3 regions of the Oceanobacillus caeni genome follow, and region 1 is predicted to be linked to each of the others. Evidence: riboswitches for the same ligand, from Rfam matches in the RefSeq annotation. Region 1 holds a riboswitch; each other region holds the start of a gene.
The links. A riboswitch is a leader RNA that binds a small molecule or an ion and turns the genes downstream of it on or off. The one in region 1 is predicted to bind thiamine pyrophosphate.

Region 1 (6,393 bases):
CCGAGATGCGCCGAGCCATCTCGGAAGGAGGGGTCTTAATGTTTTCCAACGTGAACGCGAGTTCATCTTCTATTGTAATCATACAAAATTGGCTTTCAGGATCCTGAAAAACAATCCCGATTTCCTGATTTAATTCTCCTTTTTTGAAATCACGTATGTTTTTTCCACGATAATAGATTTCACCGGAAGAAACACCTTCAACGGCATCAGGGTACAATCCATTTAAACAAAGGGCGAGGCTGCTTTTCCCAGAACCGCTAGACCCCATAAGAATAGTCGTCTCATTTTTATTCAACGAAAATTGGATTCTATTAATTATTGGTTGGTCTAAGCTTTCATAGTCAAATGAAAAGTTTTCGATAAGAAGTAGAGGTCTACGCTGCTCCTGTTTCACGTCGTTTTTGCAGCTCCTTTCCTAATGCATATCCACGTAGTACATCTGTTTTTGCAAGTTGATCACTTATCCATTTCCCTAGAACCCCTGCAAGGAGTGCTCCGCTGATTACACGCACAACTAATGTAGCAACAAGTAACCATGGTGTTAATGTAATGTTTCCAGCGTAAAATAGGTGCCATACAAAACTAATCAGCGCTGCGGACATACCGGAAAATATTAACACGCGTAATCGATAATCTTTCCATTTTGTCAAAGCAAATGCGAGTTCTGCACCTGCACCTTGGACCGCAGCAGAAAGAATAAGTCCCGGTCCTGCAGTAGTTCCTAGTAACACTTCGGTAATTCCTGCAATTACTTCTGCGGTAAAGGCAACTCCTGGTTTACGCAATATGTAAGCCGCCACGATAGAAACAATAAACCATATTCCAAAAATAATCTCATAACCAAATGGAGCTAGACCAAATGGGGCAAGAATATTTTGGATAACCTGACCAACTAAGAAAAAGGCTAAATATATAATCCCAAATACGACACCTAATATGGACATAAGAACTATTTCTTTTAATTTCCACTGATTTGTCATTTTACAAACTCCTTATGCTTGATTCGTTGGACTATTCGCAGAAAGACTAAATGTCATCGTAACATGAGAAACTTGATCCTGAATAAGTTTAAAAGATTCATATAATGCTTGAAAGAGATTATGCACATCTCCATCCAATCTTGTAGCATAATGGGTAGATATTACTTTAACGTTACGGTGTTTGGATAAATCGATTTGTTCATAGATTTTATCCATATAATCTTCTCTTCCTAACGGATAAAGAGAAAATTTACAACCAGCGACTTGGGAGATGGACTTCACCTTTTCTTCGTTCAACGGGGTATCTGTTTCATCCATGTACACATCGGCATCTGAATCCCCCGGGCAACCAATAGAAAAGGTTCCGTTCATAGCAACATGCTCTCCCGTTTTTGCTGCATGAAGGAAAATGGCCTTTGTTACATCAAAAACATGAACCATTTTCCCCCGAATACATGTGCTCACATCATCTGTATTCTTCCATACTTTTGATGTATCGACCTCTTCCAGTGTTGATAGAATAATATCTACAAACCGGTCACTCATCGGATGTAGACTAAACTGACATCCTGCAATTCTACTTGTCCCACAATAGTTGCTCATAAAATCTCCTCCTAAAATAATAATAAAAAAACTGCACTCCGTATGGGAATGCAGTTTACATGTATGTATTTAAGTTTCATTGAATCATACAGTGAACCGCACTTCCCCACGCTAGTATTATCTAGATCGGGTAATAAGGGTCAGATTTCTCTTCTCAGCCACACACCGTAGCTCCCCTAGTGCTAACTTTCGGATATGCAATTTTTCTTCTATTATGAATAAAACATACTTTATGATTTTTGTAAAGGGCTCATCTGTTGGTAAATAAAAAGGTGGGAGACTATCCCACCTTAAACGTATCGTTATCCGCTTCTTTAATAAACAAGCAAGGTTCCCCTGGTGAGACCATTGTTAAATCATGCATGGCCCTAGTGCATGCTGTATAGAATAACGCTCGCTCAGATTCCCGATTGTATTGATTACTTGATGCATCTGGAATAATAACTGCATCAAATTCAATCCCTTTTGCTAAATAGACAGGAAGTACCAAAATGCCTTTTTCAAAAGAAAAAGTTTCTTCATTAATTGGATATAAATCAATTTCTTTCCGTAGTAATTCATAAATCTGATTTGTTTCCTCCATTGTTTTACAAATTAGTGCGATGGTTTCATGACCATATCTACGTAGTTTTTCAATTTCCAATAACAATGTTTGAACTAAGTTATTTTCAGTTTGAAGCAGGGTAGGTTTTTTTCCTTCCCGTTCAAAAGGTTCAATAATGGAATGACCGGGAGCAAAGTGTTTTGAGAATTCTACAATTTCTTTTGTTGATCGATAACTTTTTGTTAAGGTAATTCGTTCATGGTTACTTTCCACCGCATCCGGGATAAGAGGATTTTCACTTGTCGTATGAGCGTATATTCCCTGGTTAACATCGCCTAGAAGTGTCATTCTCGTATAAGGGAAAATATGTCTTATAAATGCAAATTGGAAAGCAGAATAATCCTGTGCCTCGTCAATAAATAAATGACGTATAGAACGGTCTGCATCGTGTCCAAGAATTTTTCCTTTGAAATATACATATGGTGTAGCATCTTCCCACGTTAAATAGCGCTTGTTTAAATGTTTTACAGTAAATGTAGCGATTGTTTCCCAATTCTTTGGTTTTAGATTTGGTTCCCATTTTTCAAAAAGGTTCCTGTACGTGGCAAGCACATGGACAAACTTCAATCGTTTAATTTGTTTTTTAATTGGGGCAAATGCCCGCTGAATCACTTCTTTACGCAAAAACATTTCTTCTTGAAGCGGGTCATCTTCATCACCATACATATCCTGACTATAAGTGAATGCCTTCTGGTAATCTTCTTTGTCTAATAATTGCATTTCTTCCAAAACCCAGTCTTCAGAAACTTCCTTTTGTTGGATATGACGAATTTCCTTTAAAAGCCATTTAGAAACAAGTTCCAATTTATTTGGAATAGAAATGCTAGAATCAAGTGCATAAAAATATCGAGTAATTTCCTCTTTTGATAGGATAATTTCGTTTCTAAATTTAATGTTTTTAAAAAGAATTCCAGTATGGTTTAAATAAGAAATATAGGAATCAATCATCTGTTTAAAATATAAGCTTGATTTATAGTCCATATTTATAACTCGTATATCGTTTTTATCCTTATGTCGTTCTGTAAGGGTGTACTCGATTTGTTCAAAAGGAGATTCAATTTCAATGTTTTTTTCAATCCTTTTTCTTAAAAATTGTAAGAAGGTAGATTGGCCAATATTTGTCTCTCCTAATTCCGGAAGTACATTGATGATATAACTTGAGAATAGTGGATTTGGTGAAAGAAGGAGAAGGTCATTTGCATTTAACTCTTCACGAAAACGATACATTAAATAGGCTACGCGCTGTAATGCGGCTGACGTTTTTCCACTTCCAGCCACTCCTTGCACAATTAAAAGATTACTCCGTTCGTTACGAATAATTTTATTTTGTTCCTTTTGGATCGTTGCAACGATGCTTTGCATTTTTGTGTTAGCATTATTACCAAGAGCATGCTGAAGTAGGGTATCTCCGATTGTGAGGCCGGTGTCAAACATACCTTTCATCTGACCTTGCCTAATAATATATTGCCTTTTTAATGTTATTTCACCATTTATGGTATCTTCCGTCGATTCATATTGAGCAGGTCCTGGAGCGTAGTCATAATACATGCTTGATATAGGTGCACGCCAATCATATACGAGAAAATTCTCATCCTTTTCATCCATCAGAGAAGCCTTACCAATGTAGATTTTTTCCTCTTCCTTTGTCTGGTTTTCCTTAAAGTCAATTCTGCCAAAATAAGGTGAGTCTTGTAACGAATCTAATGTTTTTCTCTCATGATCTATATTTCCATGTGACCGTTCACGTTCAGCTAAAAATTCAGCTTGCTGTTTTAAACTAGCTTGTGTTTCAATTATATCGTCTGGTTCGTCTAGGTTTACCGTAACATCATCCCAAAAATCCTTTCTAAGATCGATAATACTCTCTCTTAGACCCGAGGCTTTCTCCTTCAGTGCTATTTTTTTCTTTTTAATAACCTGAATGACGTCTTCCAATCTCTGCCTTTCAGCTAATTCATCTTTTATTTGATTTTCCGATTCCTTATTCATTTCAATCAACCCCGTTCAAAAGCGATATAATATATTCTTATTGTTATTAAAAGACATTTATAATATGAGTCGAAAAAAACGTTCATTATTTTATCCCACCTCAAGCTTCTGGGGAAACAAAGAAGGTAGGTGGGAGATCAATTGTCCGTATACTATCTATCAGTGGTGGATGAAGGAAATCCTCCACTGATGGAAGTCTTATTTATTAGTATTACCCCATTTGAAGGAATTTCTTTTTTTAATATTTGTTGTTTAGGAAAAATAAATGTCCAAGGTATACTTGTTTCTTTTTCAATAACTAATCTAGGAATGGTGAAGATATGCCCGGCAATTAATTCACCATTTGCATGATACTGAATCGTGTCATGGTGAAAAGTGAAATCCGAATTGGAGGTATTATGAACGAGAACCGTTACTAGTAATTCCCCTTTATGATTGATTGCATGTCCCAAAGTGGTAAATTGTATTTTTTCTTCCTTTGAAAGATTCTCTTTTACCCTTATAAATTCCTGCTTTATTTTTTCTCTGTCTTTATTTGCTATCGTTTTGTCCCAAGCCGCTTCAAATTGTAATGTCTGAGTCACGATGATAACCTCCAATTGTATTTAAACGTATACCCATATCATACAGGATTAAACGGGAATTCCAAAATAGCTAAACTCATCCTAGCATTTTTAAAACCAGGCTATACTAATCTAATTTCAATTTGAAAAATGGTATAATAGAACGAAGGATTTATAGTTTATCCCACCTCAAGCTTCTGGGGAAGGAGTAGGTGGCAGATCAACTGCCTGAAAAGATCCGATAAGTGTGACTAACCATCAGTAGGGGATGAAGGAAAAACCCTACTGATAGAAGTCTTCTATATTAATGAAAATATAAAACTAAAAAAATGAATGAAATATATGTTAAATGAGAATAGAAGGGAGCATGGATAATAATGAAGTTTTTTCATACGGCAGATTGGCATCTTGGAAAATTAGTTCAAGGGGTGTATATGACGGATGATCAGCGTTTTGTATTAAAGCAATTCGTTGAAGCGGTAGAAGAGGAAAAGCCCGATGTGGTTATCATTGCAGGTGACTTATATGATCGTGCTGTACCTCCAACTGAAGCTGTCCATTTATTGGATGAAGTTCTTGAAACGATTGTAATAAAGCTTAATACCCCTGTCCTTGCTGTTGCGGGTAATCATGATAGTCCAGGTAGATTGAATTTCGGCAGTAGTATCATGAAGGAAAAAGGATTTCATATCATTGGTAACTATACAAACGACTTTACTCCAGTTGTTTTGAATGATGAGCATGGGGAGGTACATTTCCATCTTGTTCCATATTGTGACCCAAGTGTCGTACGAAGAATTCTTGAGGACGATGAAATACGAAGTCATGATGATGCTACAAAGAAAACGATTGAAAAAATAAACGAACAATTAAATACAAATGTACGTCATGTGTATGTTGGACATGCTTTTGTTACGCCATTTGGAGAAGAACAAGAGAATACAAGTGAATCAGAAAGACCGCTATCTATAGGTGGTGCGGAATATGTAGATGCTCACCATTTTAAAGCTTTTCATTATACAGCTTTAGGCCACTTACACCAAGCGCACTACGTAATGGATGAAACGGTTCGTTATTCCGGATCGATTTTAAAATATTCGATTTCAGAAGAAAATCATAAAAAAGGCTTCTTAGTGGTTGATATGGATAAAGATGGGAACGTAAGTCTTGATAAGCGTCTTTTAACTCCAAGAAGGGATATTCGTACGGTGGAAGCAACGATGGAAGATTTACTAAAACATCCGGTGAATGAAGATTATGTATTCGTACGTTTACTAGACACAGCTCCGGTATTATCCCCAATGGAAAAAGTACGCTCCGTTTATCCGAATGCGATGCACGTAGAAAGAAAGAATGTCTCTTCTGGACTCTTTCCAAATGAAGAAAGGGAATATGTCGATCGTAGTAGTTTGAGTGACTTTGATCTATTTCAAGCTTTCTATAAGGAAGTAAAAGGACAAGAACCTTCAGAGGAAACGGAAAAACTATTTAAAGAAGTGTTAGACGAAATGTTAAAAGCGGATAGTGAAAGCCAAACGGTCAAAAAGAGAGAGCCAATTAGAAACTAATGGAAAGAGGTTAGTCATACAATGAAACCACTAAAGTTAACGATGACGGCTTTTGGCCCTTATAAATATAGTGAAACCATCGATTT
Region 2 (6,393 bases), on a different contig from region 1:
GCTCGCTGATTATAACCCGCAAAGATGCCTGCTGATTGCACCTCGACTTCTGGCAGTTTATTTTTTAATAGGGCTTCTGCCATCGGACTACGACATGTATTTCCCGTACATACAAATAAAATTTTCATAATGGTACCTCCATTTTGTTCTCCTTTTCACAATCTCATAATTCAAATATATCACATTCTAATCCAACATTGTTCAAATTTTTGTCAAAAACCTAACTAAAGGCGCTTTCAAAAAAAGGATAAAAAGAACCGAGCTCGGACACGGGCGATAGTAATAGATTTTCCATTATTTCCTATTGAAAAAACATCGAATGTCATTTTTACGAGACCTTTTGAACACCCTCTAAAGAGAAAAGGACCCTTGCCTTAACAAGAATCCTTAACCTATTAATAAATTCAAACCAAACCCACATAAAATACTTCCACCAAGTATTTCACTATATATTCCCAAAAATCCGTGCACTTTTCGTCCTAAAAGGAGCCCAATCCAGGTAAGTAACATACTTATAACACCAAAAGTGATGATAACAATCGCAGTTTTGGCACCGTACATTCCTAAACCTAAACCAACTGAAAAACTATCCAAGCTCACGGTAAAAGCAATTGCTAATAACCCAAATCCTTTAGGGTCTAACATTTGCTTAGAGTCATGAATAAAGGCATTAATGATCATCTGAATCCCAATTCCTAGTAACAACACACCCCCAGCTAGTACTGCAAAGTTTCCAATCGCACCAGATATAAATTTTCCTAAAATAATTCCGATTAATGGCATCATGATGTGGAATACTCCAATTGCTAGTCCGACTAAAGCAATTCGTTTTAGTCGCAACTTTTGCATTCCCAATCCAAGACTTACCGAGAAAGCATCCATTCCTAAAGCAAATGCCATAAAAAGAAAGGAAATTATTTCTTCTATGTAGGATCCAGTCATAAATTAACCCCCTAGAGCATGCTTGTAAACTATATGCATGTCCTAGGGGGAATATGAGTGGATGGTATATGAAGTTATATTCTCTTATCAAATTCCTTCTACTATATATTCTGTTGCTGCCTTTTGTAATCGATTCATGACCGCCTGACCAACCCCTGAATCGGAAAAAGCTTCACAAATGATAAGGTCAACATCACCCTGTTTATATTTACGTAATCCATCATATAGATGAGTAGCAATTTCATGGATGTTATCCCCAAGTGGATAGCTATCTTCAACTTCAAGTTTTGCAGATGTTTGTGAACTAGCGAGCACTCCTATTTTTTTCCCTTTTTCACGCTCATCATTAATTAACTGTTGAATTTTTTCCACAGATCCTTTGACTAACCACATAGGTACTTCTGGGGAATAGTGGCGATACTTCATTCCCGGTGCTTTTGGCTTTTCGTTTTTATTCGCAAGGGATGGGTCCACTATTACCGTTCCGACTACTTCTTCTAATTGCTCTTTCGTCACTCCACCTGGTCTAAGGATAATGGGGATAACTTGTGTACAGTCGAGGACAGTAGATTCTACCCCTACACCAGTCGCACCGCCATCTAATAATCCGGATATTTTACCTTGCAAATCTTCCCATACGTGATCCGCTAATGTCGGACTAGGTTTTCCCGAAACATTGGCACTAGGTGCTGCAATTGGGATATCACATGTTTTCAATAACTCCCTAGCAACAGGGTGATCCGGAATTCGAACTCCTACTGTGGATAATCCTGCCGTGACATTTTCCGCACATGTCCCATTTGTTGGTAAAATATATGTTATTGGACCTGGTGAAAAAAGATCCATTAACTTTTCAGCATATGGTGGAATATTATCCACAAGTCTTTTTAATTGTTCCTTTGTCGCAACATGTGCAATTAGTGGATTATCCTGTGGACGGCCTTTCGCTGTAAAAATCTTTGCTACCGCATTTTCGTTCGTCGCATCCGCACCAAGACCATATACGGTTTCAGTAGGGAAAGCCACTGTTTCACCCGATCTTAGTAGCGCCGCAGCCTCCTCTATTGCATCCTTATCCATTGACTCGTTTATCGTTACATTCCATCGTTTTGTTTCCATATCACTAGTTCCCTCTTTTCTCTATTTCTATATTTTAGAGGAATGAGGGAAAATAATAAAGCATGAAGAAATTATCCACAAGGGCTTTCCCATCATTTAAACTCTTTTCACTTACATTTGTCGTTTTATACACATATATGTCGAATTGCCAACAGTTTTCTAACAAGTTATGCACAAGAGCTTGTGGATTGTGTGCATATGTTTTTAAAATTTTCCATACAATTCGGTCCGTTCTTCCTATAAAGTTGACTTCCATCAGTGGACAACCCCATCTTCATTATTAAGAAACGTTATATGTCCACCAACTTCCTTTTTTAAGTGGATATTTGTCCACAAAACTCGCATCTTTTTGTGGATGGAATTGCAGCGCTTCCAATAATATATCCACAACTGGTTGATGACTGTGTACATAAACACTTTTTGCTTTCAAAGACTTTGCGATTGTTAAAATAGATTCCAGTAATACTGGTAATTTATTTGCTTCGGTTCTTGTAATATATAATTGTTTTAACCAATAAGCATCTTTTTCATCCATTTCATCTAAAATAAAACAACCTTCAATTTTGGAATTAATTTTTACCACGAATCCCTTTTCCACTAAACTATTCCTATCTAGATTTTCATTCCGCTTAAAAAAGTCCTCTAACATCACATCTGAAACTTCATTTGCCGGTATAATATGCATGTTCGTCACCCCTTCTATTAAATGTAATAGATTGATTCTTTCTGTTTCTATCATCCTATGCACGAAATAGAGGAACTATGACCATCCTAACCATTCAAATAAGAAAAATTTTACTTCCTTTTCTTCTTCTTCCTGCTCTTCTTCTAATTCCAATTCTTCTGCCTCTTCTGCATCCGCTGCAGACACACTCGTTCCAAATGAGAAGTCTAGGAAGCATAGCGGTGGAAATAATACGCACCACCAGTTATCCCCTTTCCCTTCTCCAATGGTAATTAAAATTGCTTCATATTTTCCCGCAGGATATAAGTAAGAATCATAGAGTTTTGTTGGGAATTCTACATTTTTGCCATATTCAACCGTGAATTCATTTTCAAATCCTTCTTCTTCTATTACGTTGGCTACAATTTCTTCCACTTCCGGCAATCTATTTTGAATTAATTGACGTGCTTCTTCAATATCTGTCATATATTCAACCCAGCTAGATACTTCTTTGTTTACTTCATCCCTAACTTTACGTTTTAATTCTTGATCCTTATCGTCATCACTATTTGCTAAAATACGAAGACGAATCGCTTCATCTGGAATCACTTGATACTCCTGATCTATTCCTTTCCCTTGACTAGTACCTGTGTTTGGAAAAGTAAAAAATAATATAATAAATATAAATGCGGTAAATAATAATTTTTTCATCTTTATTTTCCTCCCCTGTTCTCTTAATTCTATTATGGACAGGAGGGAAGTATTTTAAACTAGTAATCTACTATTTATTTTTAATCTTTGATCTAATCAAGTGACAATAGCAACTTTCTTTGTTATGGTTAGTTTGTAAGTGCTTCATTTAATATAAAGATTTACTACTAGGGGTGCCCAAAAGGTGTGGGCTGAGAGGGAAGCGAATACACTTCCTGACTCTTATGAACCTGATCTGGATAATACCAGCGGAGGGAAGTAGTCGGACGTTTCCATTTCAATCTGTCCACCTATTTCAGCTTATCAAGCCAGGTTCAATAAGAATCTGGCTTTTTTGGTGGGTAAAAATGGATATACGCTTTTACTACCTCTAGTAATCTAGGGAGGTATGGGATGAATCGAACACGTTTATTAACTACAATGGCTGTGCTTATCGCAATGGGAACATTCACAGCTCAGCTTGTCTGGTTTCCAGCAGGTATTGCGAGAGCATATCCTGTCCAGCATGCAATTAATATTGTTGCAGCTGTGACACTTGGACCGGGGCCAGCAGTGATTATCGCTTTTATGATTAGTCTGCTTCGTAATTTGCTCGGCCTTGGAACATTATTAGCTTTTCCAGGAAGCATGATTGGTGCATTTTTGGCAGCTTACTTTTATAGAATGTCGGGGAAAAATGCATTGGCCGCTCTTGGAGAAAGTATCGGCAGCGGAGTTATTGGCGCACTCTTCGCTGTGCCATTTGCCTATATCTTTATGGGAAATTCAGTTGGTGCTCTAGCGTTTGTACCGCCATTTATTGTAAGCAGTACAACAGGAGCAATCATCGGTGTGTTTATCGTATCACGAATGAAGATTAAAAATATAATACGAATTTAACTATGAAACTACTAACAAAAGCAAGGAGGCTTTTTCAATGACTTTCACAGACGAATTAAGAAAAGAAAACGACGATATTTATCAACTTATTTTTAATCACCCTTTTGTTCAAGGGATAGGAAAAGGGGAACTTCCTAAACAAGCGGTTGAACATTATATTAAAGCTGATTTTGAATTTTTAAATGCATTTGTACAGGTGTATAGTATCGCACTCTCCAAATCTACAAACCGAGAGGATATGGCATATTTTCATGAGCAAATTCAGTTTACACTGTATGATGAAGTCCAGCCACATCTAAACTTCTCAGATTATATAGGAGTTCGTTTTGAAGATCTCCAAGGTCACCCACTCCCACCATCAGGAGATCATTATATTAAGCATATGCTCTACCATGCTAATATGGGGAGTTTAGGTGAAACCTTAAGTGCATTATTGCCTTGTCCTTGGACGTATTTGGAAATTGGACAGGAATTAATAAAAAAATATCAGCCAACGAAGGACCACCCTTTCTATAAATGGATTCACTTTTACGCAGAATCCGGTCACGAGACAGAGCAAATGCGGAAACGATTAGACGCTTTTGCAGCTAATGCTTCCACGGAAGAGAAGTTACGGATGAAGGATGCCTTTCGCAAAAGCTGTCAACTTGAATTAGCATTTTGGGAAATGTCTTATACATGTGAGGAATGGCCTAGTAACAAGGCGGTGACACAATAATGGAAAAAGTTGCAACAGCGCTCACAATCGCTGGAACAGACCCTAGTGGTGGAGCTGGAATCCAGGCAGATTTAAAAACATTCCAAGAAGTACAAAGCTACGGCATGTCTGTCATCACATCTGTCGTAGCCCAAAATACAACAGGAGTACAAGCAATTCACCACGTACCATTAGAAATGATTGAACAACAACTAGATGCTGTTATTTCGGATATACCAATCCTTGCATTTAAGACAGGAATGATTGCAAACATAGATATGATGAAAGTAATTGCGGAAAAAATCCCACAAATCCGCGCCCCATATGTAATGGATCCCGTTATGGTTGCAACAAGTGGAGATGCTTTAATTGAAGCGGAGGCTCGTGACTTTTTACGCGAGCGCCTTTTACCTTTCACATCACTTGTGACACCGAATATTCCAGAAGCGGAATTTTTGACAGGGGAAAAGATTGATTCAACGGATGATATGAAGCAAGCTGCAGTAGTATTAGTGGAGAGGTTTGGTGCCGGGGCCGCTTTAGTCAAAGGTGGGCATATGGAGGGAGAAGCAACAGATTTTCTTTATGATGGTTCAAGCCTTCACACATTTTCATCGGAGAGAATTGACACGAAGAATACGCACGGAACGGGTTGTACGTATTCAGCTGCGATTACTGCCTATTTAAGTCAGGGATTAAATTTATATGAAGCGGTAAAGGCTGGAAAACATTTTGTCACAGCAGCAATTGCCGACTCCTTTACCTTAGGTTCTGGTCATGGACCGACGAATCACTGGGCAATTAGGAAGGAGAAAGTGAAGCAATGAATCCAGTTATCATTCAAAACATTCGAGAAAAAACACCACTCATTCATCATTTGACAAATCAAGTTGTCATGAATTTTACTGCGAATGGCCTATTAGCATTTGGCGGAGCACCTATCATGGCAAAATCCGAAGTAGAAGCATATGACATGGCTCAAGCTTCAGATGGGGTTCTCATCAATATTGGAACGATTACAGAAGCGGAAGTAAAAGCAATGATCCTCGCTGGTAAAGCTGCGAATGAAAAAGGAATCCCAGTCGTGCTTGATCCAGTTGGTGTTGCCGCAACAGCCTTTCGAACAGACATTGTGAAGCAAATCTTAGCCGAAGTACAGCCAACGGTGATTAAAGGAAATGCGGGAGAACTTGCCAATCTTGCTCACATTCCTTGGCAATCAAAAGGGGTTGAATCAATCGGTGATGGAAATACGGAGGAGATTGCGCAAAAGGTTGCTGAGATGTATCGCACAGCCGCTATTGTTACAGGAAAGATTGATACCATCTGTAATGGGAATCAAATCATTCAAAATGAAACAGGGCATGCATTTTTAACGAAA
Region 3 (6,393 bases), on a different contig from region 1:
ATTTATTTGTGTTAGACGAAAAGACTGGAAAGTTAGTTTATGAAGGGAAAATGAGCGCAGACAGAGAATTGGAAAATGTATTTTTAGATTTAAATGAACTAGCTTTTGAATAAAGAAAATGTGGTTGGTTAGGGACCAACCACATTTTCGTATATTTTATCGATTTTTTGTTCGAATAAATCCATGTGAACGATTCGTGCTTCTCTTATATACTCTTTCCCATTAACAAAGAGTAACAGTACCGGGGCTGTAAAAATATTAAATCGACCCACAATTTCTTCTACTGTATCTACATTAACATGTCCTAATGCAATGTTTGGGTATTTTTCCATCAATGCTTGTACTTGTGGAAGAAGTCCGTGACAAACGCTACAGTTGTTTTTTGAAATATATATAAAGGATAACTTGGAGTTTTGAATAAAGGTATCGACCGTTTCTAAACTAGTTAAATCTTCAAATTCTCTCATTTCGTTCACCTCTTTTGAATTTAGTATATCAGCCCATGCGTTTGAAAGAAAATTGTACGTATACCTTAGGGGAAGCAAACTATACGAGCTATTTTTAAATGAATATACATATAGTACATCTAGACAAGAATTTGTTTAGAGTGTAATTTCCTTTGATCCATGATTCGTTCTCATATTGGGGAGGCCAAAATTTGTTTGGCTTTCCCATTTTTTTATGGTTGTAAAAAGATAAAAATACTTTCCAAAACTTGACCGGCGTCAATTTCTTTCTCCTTCATATAGTTTAAGCTAGAACTAGAAAGAAGGAAAAGGAAAGGTGAAGTCTTATGATATTAAAGATAAACAAGTTTAAAAATCAGATTACAGCCATTGCGGGATTCCTATTGGTATTAGCGTTAGTTGCACATTTTTCAGGTTTAACGGATGTAAAACAAGTAGCATTACTGATAGCGACAGTGATTGCGGGTATTCCAATTTTTCTAAAGGCGTTTCAAGCATTGCGAATGAAGGCGTTTAGTATTGAATTACTTGTCACAATTGCCGTCATTGGTGCACTGTTTATCGGTGAATATGTCGAGTCTGCGGTGGTGACATTCTTATTTTTATTCGGTGACTATCTCGAAGCACGAACATTACAGAAAACACGTTCATCCTTAAAGGACCTAATCGATATGGCACCTCAAGAAGCGGTTGTTTTAAGAAATGGGGAAGAGGTAACAGTTGAAATGAATGCGGTAGAGGTAGGGGATCACGTTATTATTCGCTCTGGTGGGAAGGTACCAGTTGATGGAAGTATTATTTCTGGGCAAGCTTCTTTAAATGAAGCGGCAGTTACCGGGGAATCTGTGCCAAAGACGAAAAGGAAGGATGATAAGGTCTTTAGTGGAACGATTGTGGATAGTGGATACATGGAAATGGTAGCGGAAAAGGTTGGGGAGGACACAACGTTTGCTAAAATCATTGAGCTTGTGGAGGAGGCACAAGATTCTAAATCGAAAACAGAGAAGTTCCTTGATAAGTTCGCCAATGTGTATACTCCAACAGTAGTTGTTCTATCTGTACTTGTGTATCTCATCACAAGAGACTTACACATAGCTATTACTTTCCTAGTAGTTGCTTGTCCAGGTGCCTTAGTCATTGGTGCCCCAGTATCTAACGTAGCAGGAATCGGAAATGGCGCGAAACATGGCGTTCTTGTAAAAGGTGGAGAAGTAATGGATATATTCTCTAAAGTAGACACCATTGTATTTGATAAAACTGGTACATTAACAAAAGGGAAACCAGAAGTAACAGATATTAAAGTGTTCGGTGAGTATAAGGAAGAGGATGTATTACGATTGGTCGCTCAAGCTGAAACGGCTTCAGAACATCATTTAGGTAGAACAATCGTAAAAGAAGCGAATGATAGAGGAATGGAACTTTTCATGAAACCAACAGATGTTGAAGTCATGAAAGGTAATGGTATTCAAGCAACGGTAGAAGGCCATCATTTATCCATCGGAAATAGAAAATTAATGAATGCAGATGGGATCCATATGGTGGAGGAAGTATGCGCGTATGCCATAGAACGGGAGAAATTAGGAAATACAGCTATCTTTGTGGCCATTGACGGAAAAATTGCTGGAATCTTTTCCATTGCTGACCAAATTCGAGAAGATGCAGTAGAAGCACTAGCCGAGATACGTGAAAATGGAATTAAGAAGATGATTATGCTTACAGGTGATAACAAACATACAGCAGAATTAGTTGCCGAAACATTAGGGTTAGATGAATTCCATGCTGAATTACTACCAGAAAACAAAGTGGAAATGCTTATGAAGTTAAAAGCGGAAGGTCATGTTGTTGCAATGGCTGGAGATGGAATTAATGATGCACCTGCAATTGCTACAGCAGATATAGGTTTAGCGATGGGTGAAGGCGGTACAGATGTATCAATGGAAACTGCCGATGTTGTCTTAATGGCGGATCAACTTATGCAATTCTCTCATGCATACGCTTTATCCAAAGCTACGATTCGTAACATGAAACAAAACACGTTTTTCGCAGTAGGAACTGTGTTTGTCCTATTAGCTGGGGTATTAGCAGGTTCCATCCATTTAGCCTCAGGAATGTTCATTCATGAGGCAAGTGTTCTACTAGTCATTTTAAATGCAATGCGTCTTATTCGTTTTAATCATGGAAATAGGAAGGGGGGAAGAAAAGTTCCAGTTGCAGAAGTTTAAGATAAAATTGTTAAAACTTGACCTAGGTCAAAGAAAAGAAACAAAAGGGATTTTATAATAAAGGTAGAACAAAACAAAGGAGAGATTTATAATGAAAACAATAAAATTCCAATTAGAACCACTAACTTGTCCATCTTGTATTAAAAAGATTGAAACAAAACTTGGTAAAATGGATGGTGTAGAAGAAGCGAAAGTTATGTTTAACTCAAGCAAGGTGAAAGCAACGTTTAACGAGCAGGAAGTAAAAGCGGAGGAAATGAAAGAGGTAATTGAAAAATTAGGATATCCTGTTCTAAATTAAAAAGAGGCCAATAAGGGCCTCTTCATTTTTAACTAAAAGATCTGCTTTTCTTCTTGATTTTCAATGCCCTTCATATATTTAATTCGATTTTGCTTGGAGGAATTACTAACTTGTTCATCCGCATGATAGGAAGAACGAACAAGTGGGCCGGATTCACAATGTTTAAATCCTTTTTCAAGTGCAATTTCTTTTAATTCGGCAAATTCATCTGGATGATAATAGCGTTCCACATTTAAATGTTTTTTGGTTGGTTGTAGGTATTGACCGATTGTCATAATATCCACGTCATGTGCTCGTAAATCATCCATTGCTTCGATGATTTCCTCTTTGGTTTCACCTAAACCTACCATTATACTAGATTTGGTTGGTATGTCTGGTGCAATCTCCTTCACACGCTGTAATAACTGTAAGGAACGATCATACTTGGCAATAGCGCGAACTTTCTTTGTTAATCTGCGAACGGTTTCTATATTATGATTAAAAATATCCGGCTTACTATCCATTAAGGTATGTAGGCTCTCATAATCACCTTTCATATCGGAAGGTAATACCTCAATCGTACAGCCAGGATTTGCGTTTCGAATGGCACGAACGGTGTTGGCAAATACAGCGGCGCCTCCATCATCTAAATCGTCTCGAGCTACAGCGGTTACAACGACGTGCTTTAATCCCATTATTTTAACAGAATCTGCAACCCGCTTCGGTTCTCCTAAATCTAATCCACTAGGTAGACCGGTTTTGACCGCACAGAACCTACAACCGCGTGTGCAGGTATCACCTAAGATCATAAATGTTGCTGTTTGTCTTTCACTCCAACATTCATGAATATTCGGGCATCTTGCTTCCTCACAAACAGTGTTTAGACTTTTCTCACGCATTAACTTCTTTAATCCAGTATAGGACTTATTCGTGTTTAATTTAATCTTTAACCATTCAGGTTTACGGAGATATTCCTCTTGTTTAGACACTTTTAATAGACTCCTTTAGTAATCGATGATAATTCCAATCCTCTGAACGATATTTAGTCTCTGCTAGATGATGTACTTCTTCCCATTGTTGTTTTGATAATTCAAAAGGACGGAAAGTAACGTTTAATCCATGTTGAAATCCTTGATAGAATGCATCCTTCACTTCGTCAAATGATTTCTGTTTATTTGTTAGTTGGTCGATAGTGATAGCTTTGCTTTGGAAAGCATCACGTCTACGTTGTTTTATTTTTTCAGATGGGAAACGGAATAAATCATAGAGCATCTTGATATCGAGACTCATTGGTATGGACCCATGCTGCAGTAGAACACCCTTCTTCCTTGTTTGCGCATTACCTGATAACTTTTTCCCATCTACTACCATTTCGTAAAATGCGGCCTTTTCAAAACATACAGCTGTCTTTTCTTTCATGGCGCTTCTATCGGGCATGGCATAATCAACCGTGATTCCTAGATTCTTGAAACCTTCATAAAGCCCTTTTGATAGGACGTGGTAGGCTTCTTTAATAGAGGTTGGAATTTCTGGGTGATCCTCTGAAACTACAATACTGTAAGTCAATTCATTATCATGTAGTACAGCGCTTCCTCCGGTTAGACGACGAACAAATTGGCAATGATAGCTATTTACATTGTCGAAATGGATTGATTTATGTACTTTTTGAAACTGACCAGCCGATAAAGTAGGATGTGACCAACCGTAAAAGCGTAATGTTGGCGGAATTTTACCCTCACTATGCCAGTTTAATAGGGATTCATCCATTGCCATATTAACTGCTGCATCCTGATGCCCACTGTCTAAAAAGAACCATTCTTCTTGCAAAAATTACCCCTCCTCTTAAATCAAAAAGACTGCACTCCAAAAAAGAGTGCAGTCTTTTGTACAATAGATGTATCTTACATCTAAAATCCTTTTGGCTGCACTTCCCCACGCTAGTATTATCCATATCGGGTTCAAAGGGTTTAAGCAATAGGGTATTGCTATTCTCAGCGACAAAGGCTCCCCTAGTGATTATTATATTACAAATTCATCATACCAATTGGTAAATCCTGGGTAAAGTAAATTGCTTTCTTAAAATGTTATGCATGAATACTAGTTTGAATGCTTCCTTGGATTAAATTTTTCACTTCGTTGTTTTTTCCTTGGTGTAAGAGGTCAACAATTTTACTACCAACGATAACCCCATCACAGTGAGAACTTAACTCATGCGCTTGTTCCACAGTAGATACACCAAATCCTGCTAATACAGGAACGGTACTATATTTCTTTAGGTTTTCTAAATAGCTTTTTACATTGTCGCCATGGGAACTTCTAGCGCCCGTAGTCCCCATTACGGCTACAGCATAAAGGAAACCTTCTGATTTACTTGCGATTTCTTTTAATCGTTCCTCTGGACTAGTCATAGCAGCAAGGCGAATAAATGCTATTTTCTCATTTTTTAAGTGGGTTGCAATCGGGCCTTCTTCTTCCATTGGGACATCTGGGATAATGATACCGTCTACCCCAGAATCCGCACAGTCCTTAGCAAACTGTTCCATTCCATAACGATAGATTGGGTTTACGTAGGTCATTAAAATAATCGGAATGGAGCGGTCTACCTTCGTTGACTTCAGAAATTCTAAAATGGATGCTAATGATGTACCATTAGCTAAAGCACGAATTCCAGCTTCTTGTATGGTTGGACCATCAGCGATTGGATCGGAAAAAGGAATGCCTAATTCAATGGCGGAAGCTCCACTTTCCTGTAAAAAGTTAATACGTTCTTCTAATAGATCTAATCCGCCATCACCAGCCATGATATAAGGAACAAACAAATTTTGGTTGGCTGCCTGTTTTTGTTGTAATGCCTGTTCTAGTTTTTGTCTCCCCATCTTATTCTGCCTCCAATCTAGCTTTTACTTGTTCCACGTCTTTGTCCCCACGACCAGAAAGACAGATTACTAGTGTTTCTTTAGAAGTCATTTCTTTTGCTAGTTTCATTGCAAGTGCAACAGCATGAGAGCTTTCTAAAGCTGGGATAATACCTTCTGTTTTCGATAAGAATTGAAATGCCTCTAGTGCTTCCTCGTCTGTAATTGGTTTGTATGTTGCTCGTTTTGTAACGTGTAAATGGCTGTGTTCTGGTCCGATTCCTGGATAATCCAATCCTGCTGAAATAGAGAAGGCTTCTTTTACTTGCCCGTTTTCATCCTGTAATAGATGAGACAACGTACCGTGAAAGATTCCAAGTTTTCCTTTGGTTAAAGATGCGGCGTGATCCTTTGTCTCGACACCTAAACCTGCAGCTTCTGCTCCATATAATTTTACTTCTTCGTCTTCAATAAATGGGTGAAACATGCCGATGGAATTACTTCCACCACCAACACAGGCTACGACAGCGTCAGGTAACTTCCCAGTTTGTTCGATGATTTGGAGCTTT

Region 2: it holds a riboswitch for thiamine pyrophosphate, as region 1 does, so the genes downstream of both, thiW (energy coupling factor transporter S component ThiW) here and ACFQ18_RS14380 (YkoF family thiamine/hydroxymethylpyrimidine-binding protein) in region 1, are expected to answer to the same signal.
Region 3: it holds a riboswitch for thiamine pyrophosphate, as region 1 does, so the genes downstream of both, ACFQ18_RS10275 (lipoate--protein ligase family protein) here and ACFQ18_RS14380 (YkoF family thiamine/hydroxymethylpyrimidine-binding protein) in region 1, are expected to answer to the same signal.

The regions. Positions count from the first base shown of each region.
Region 1 covers NZ_JBHTKV010000024.1:16,393-22,785, forward strand. Annotated here, with positions in the region: gene ACFQ18_RS14370 (energy-coupling factor transporter ATPase) at 1-394, opposite strand, end outside; gene ACFQ18_RS14375 (ECF transporter S component) at 375-980, opposite strand; gene ACFQ18_RS14380 (YkoF family thiamine/hydroxymethylpyrimidine-binding protein) at 993-1,583, opposite strand; TPP riboswitch at 1,670-1,771, opposite strand; gene helD (RNA polymerase recycling motor HelD) at 1,864-4,176, opposite strand; gene ACFQ18_RS14390 (SLAP domain-containing protein) at 4,329-4,760, opposite strand; gene ACFQ18_RS14395 (exonuclease SbcCD subunit D) at 5,117-6,307, shown strand; gene ACFQ18_RS14400 (AAA family ATPase) at 6,329-6,393, shown strand, end outside.
Region 2 covers NZ_JBHTKV010000005.1:73,220-79,612, forward strand. Annotated here, with positions in the region: gene ACFQ18_RS05690 (low molecular weight protein arginine phosphatase) at 1-128, opposite strand, end outside; gene ACFQ18_RS05695 (manganese efflux pump MntP) at 388-942, opposite strand; gene ACFQ18_RS05700 (L-threonylcarbamoyladenylate synthase) at 1,030-2,061, opposite strand; gene ACFQ18_RS05705 (hypothetical protein) at 2,342-2,746, opposite strand; gene spoIIR (stage II sporulation protein R) at 2,822-3,436, opposite strand; TPP riboswitch at 3,596-3,710, shown strand; gene thiW (energy coupling factor transporter S component ThiW) at 3,830-4,315, shown strand; gene tenA (thiaminase II) at 4,353-5,033, shown strand; gene thiD (bifunctional hydroxymethylpyrimidine kinase/phosphomethylpyrimidine kinase) at 5,033-5,839, shown strand; gene thiM (hydroxyethylthiazole kinase) at 5,836-6,393, shown strand, end outside.
Region 3 covers NZ_JBHTKV010000012.1:44,173-50,565, reverse strand. Annotated here, with positions in the region: gene ACFQ18_RS10300 (hypothetical protein) at 1-113, shown strand, start outside; gene ACFQ18_RS10295 (thioredoxin family protein) at 129-467, opposite strand; gene ACFQ18_RS10290 (heavy metal translocating P-type ATPase) at 794-2,689, shown strand; gene ACFQ18_RS10285 (heavy-metal-associated domain-containing protein) at 2,781-2,990, shown strand; gene lipA (lipoyl synthase) at 3,023-3,958, opposite strand; gene ACFQ18_RS10275 (lipoate--protein ligase family protein) at 3,951-4,796, opposite strand; TPP riboswitch at 4,882-4,990, opposite strand; gene trpA (tryptophan synthase subunit alpha) at 5,054-5,845, opposite strand; gene trpB (tryptophan synthase subunit beta) at 5,847-6,393, opposite strand, start outside.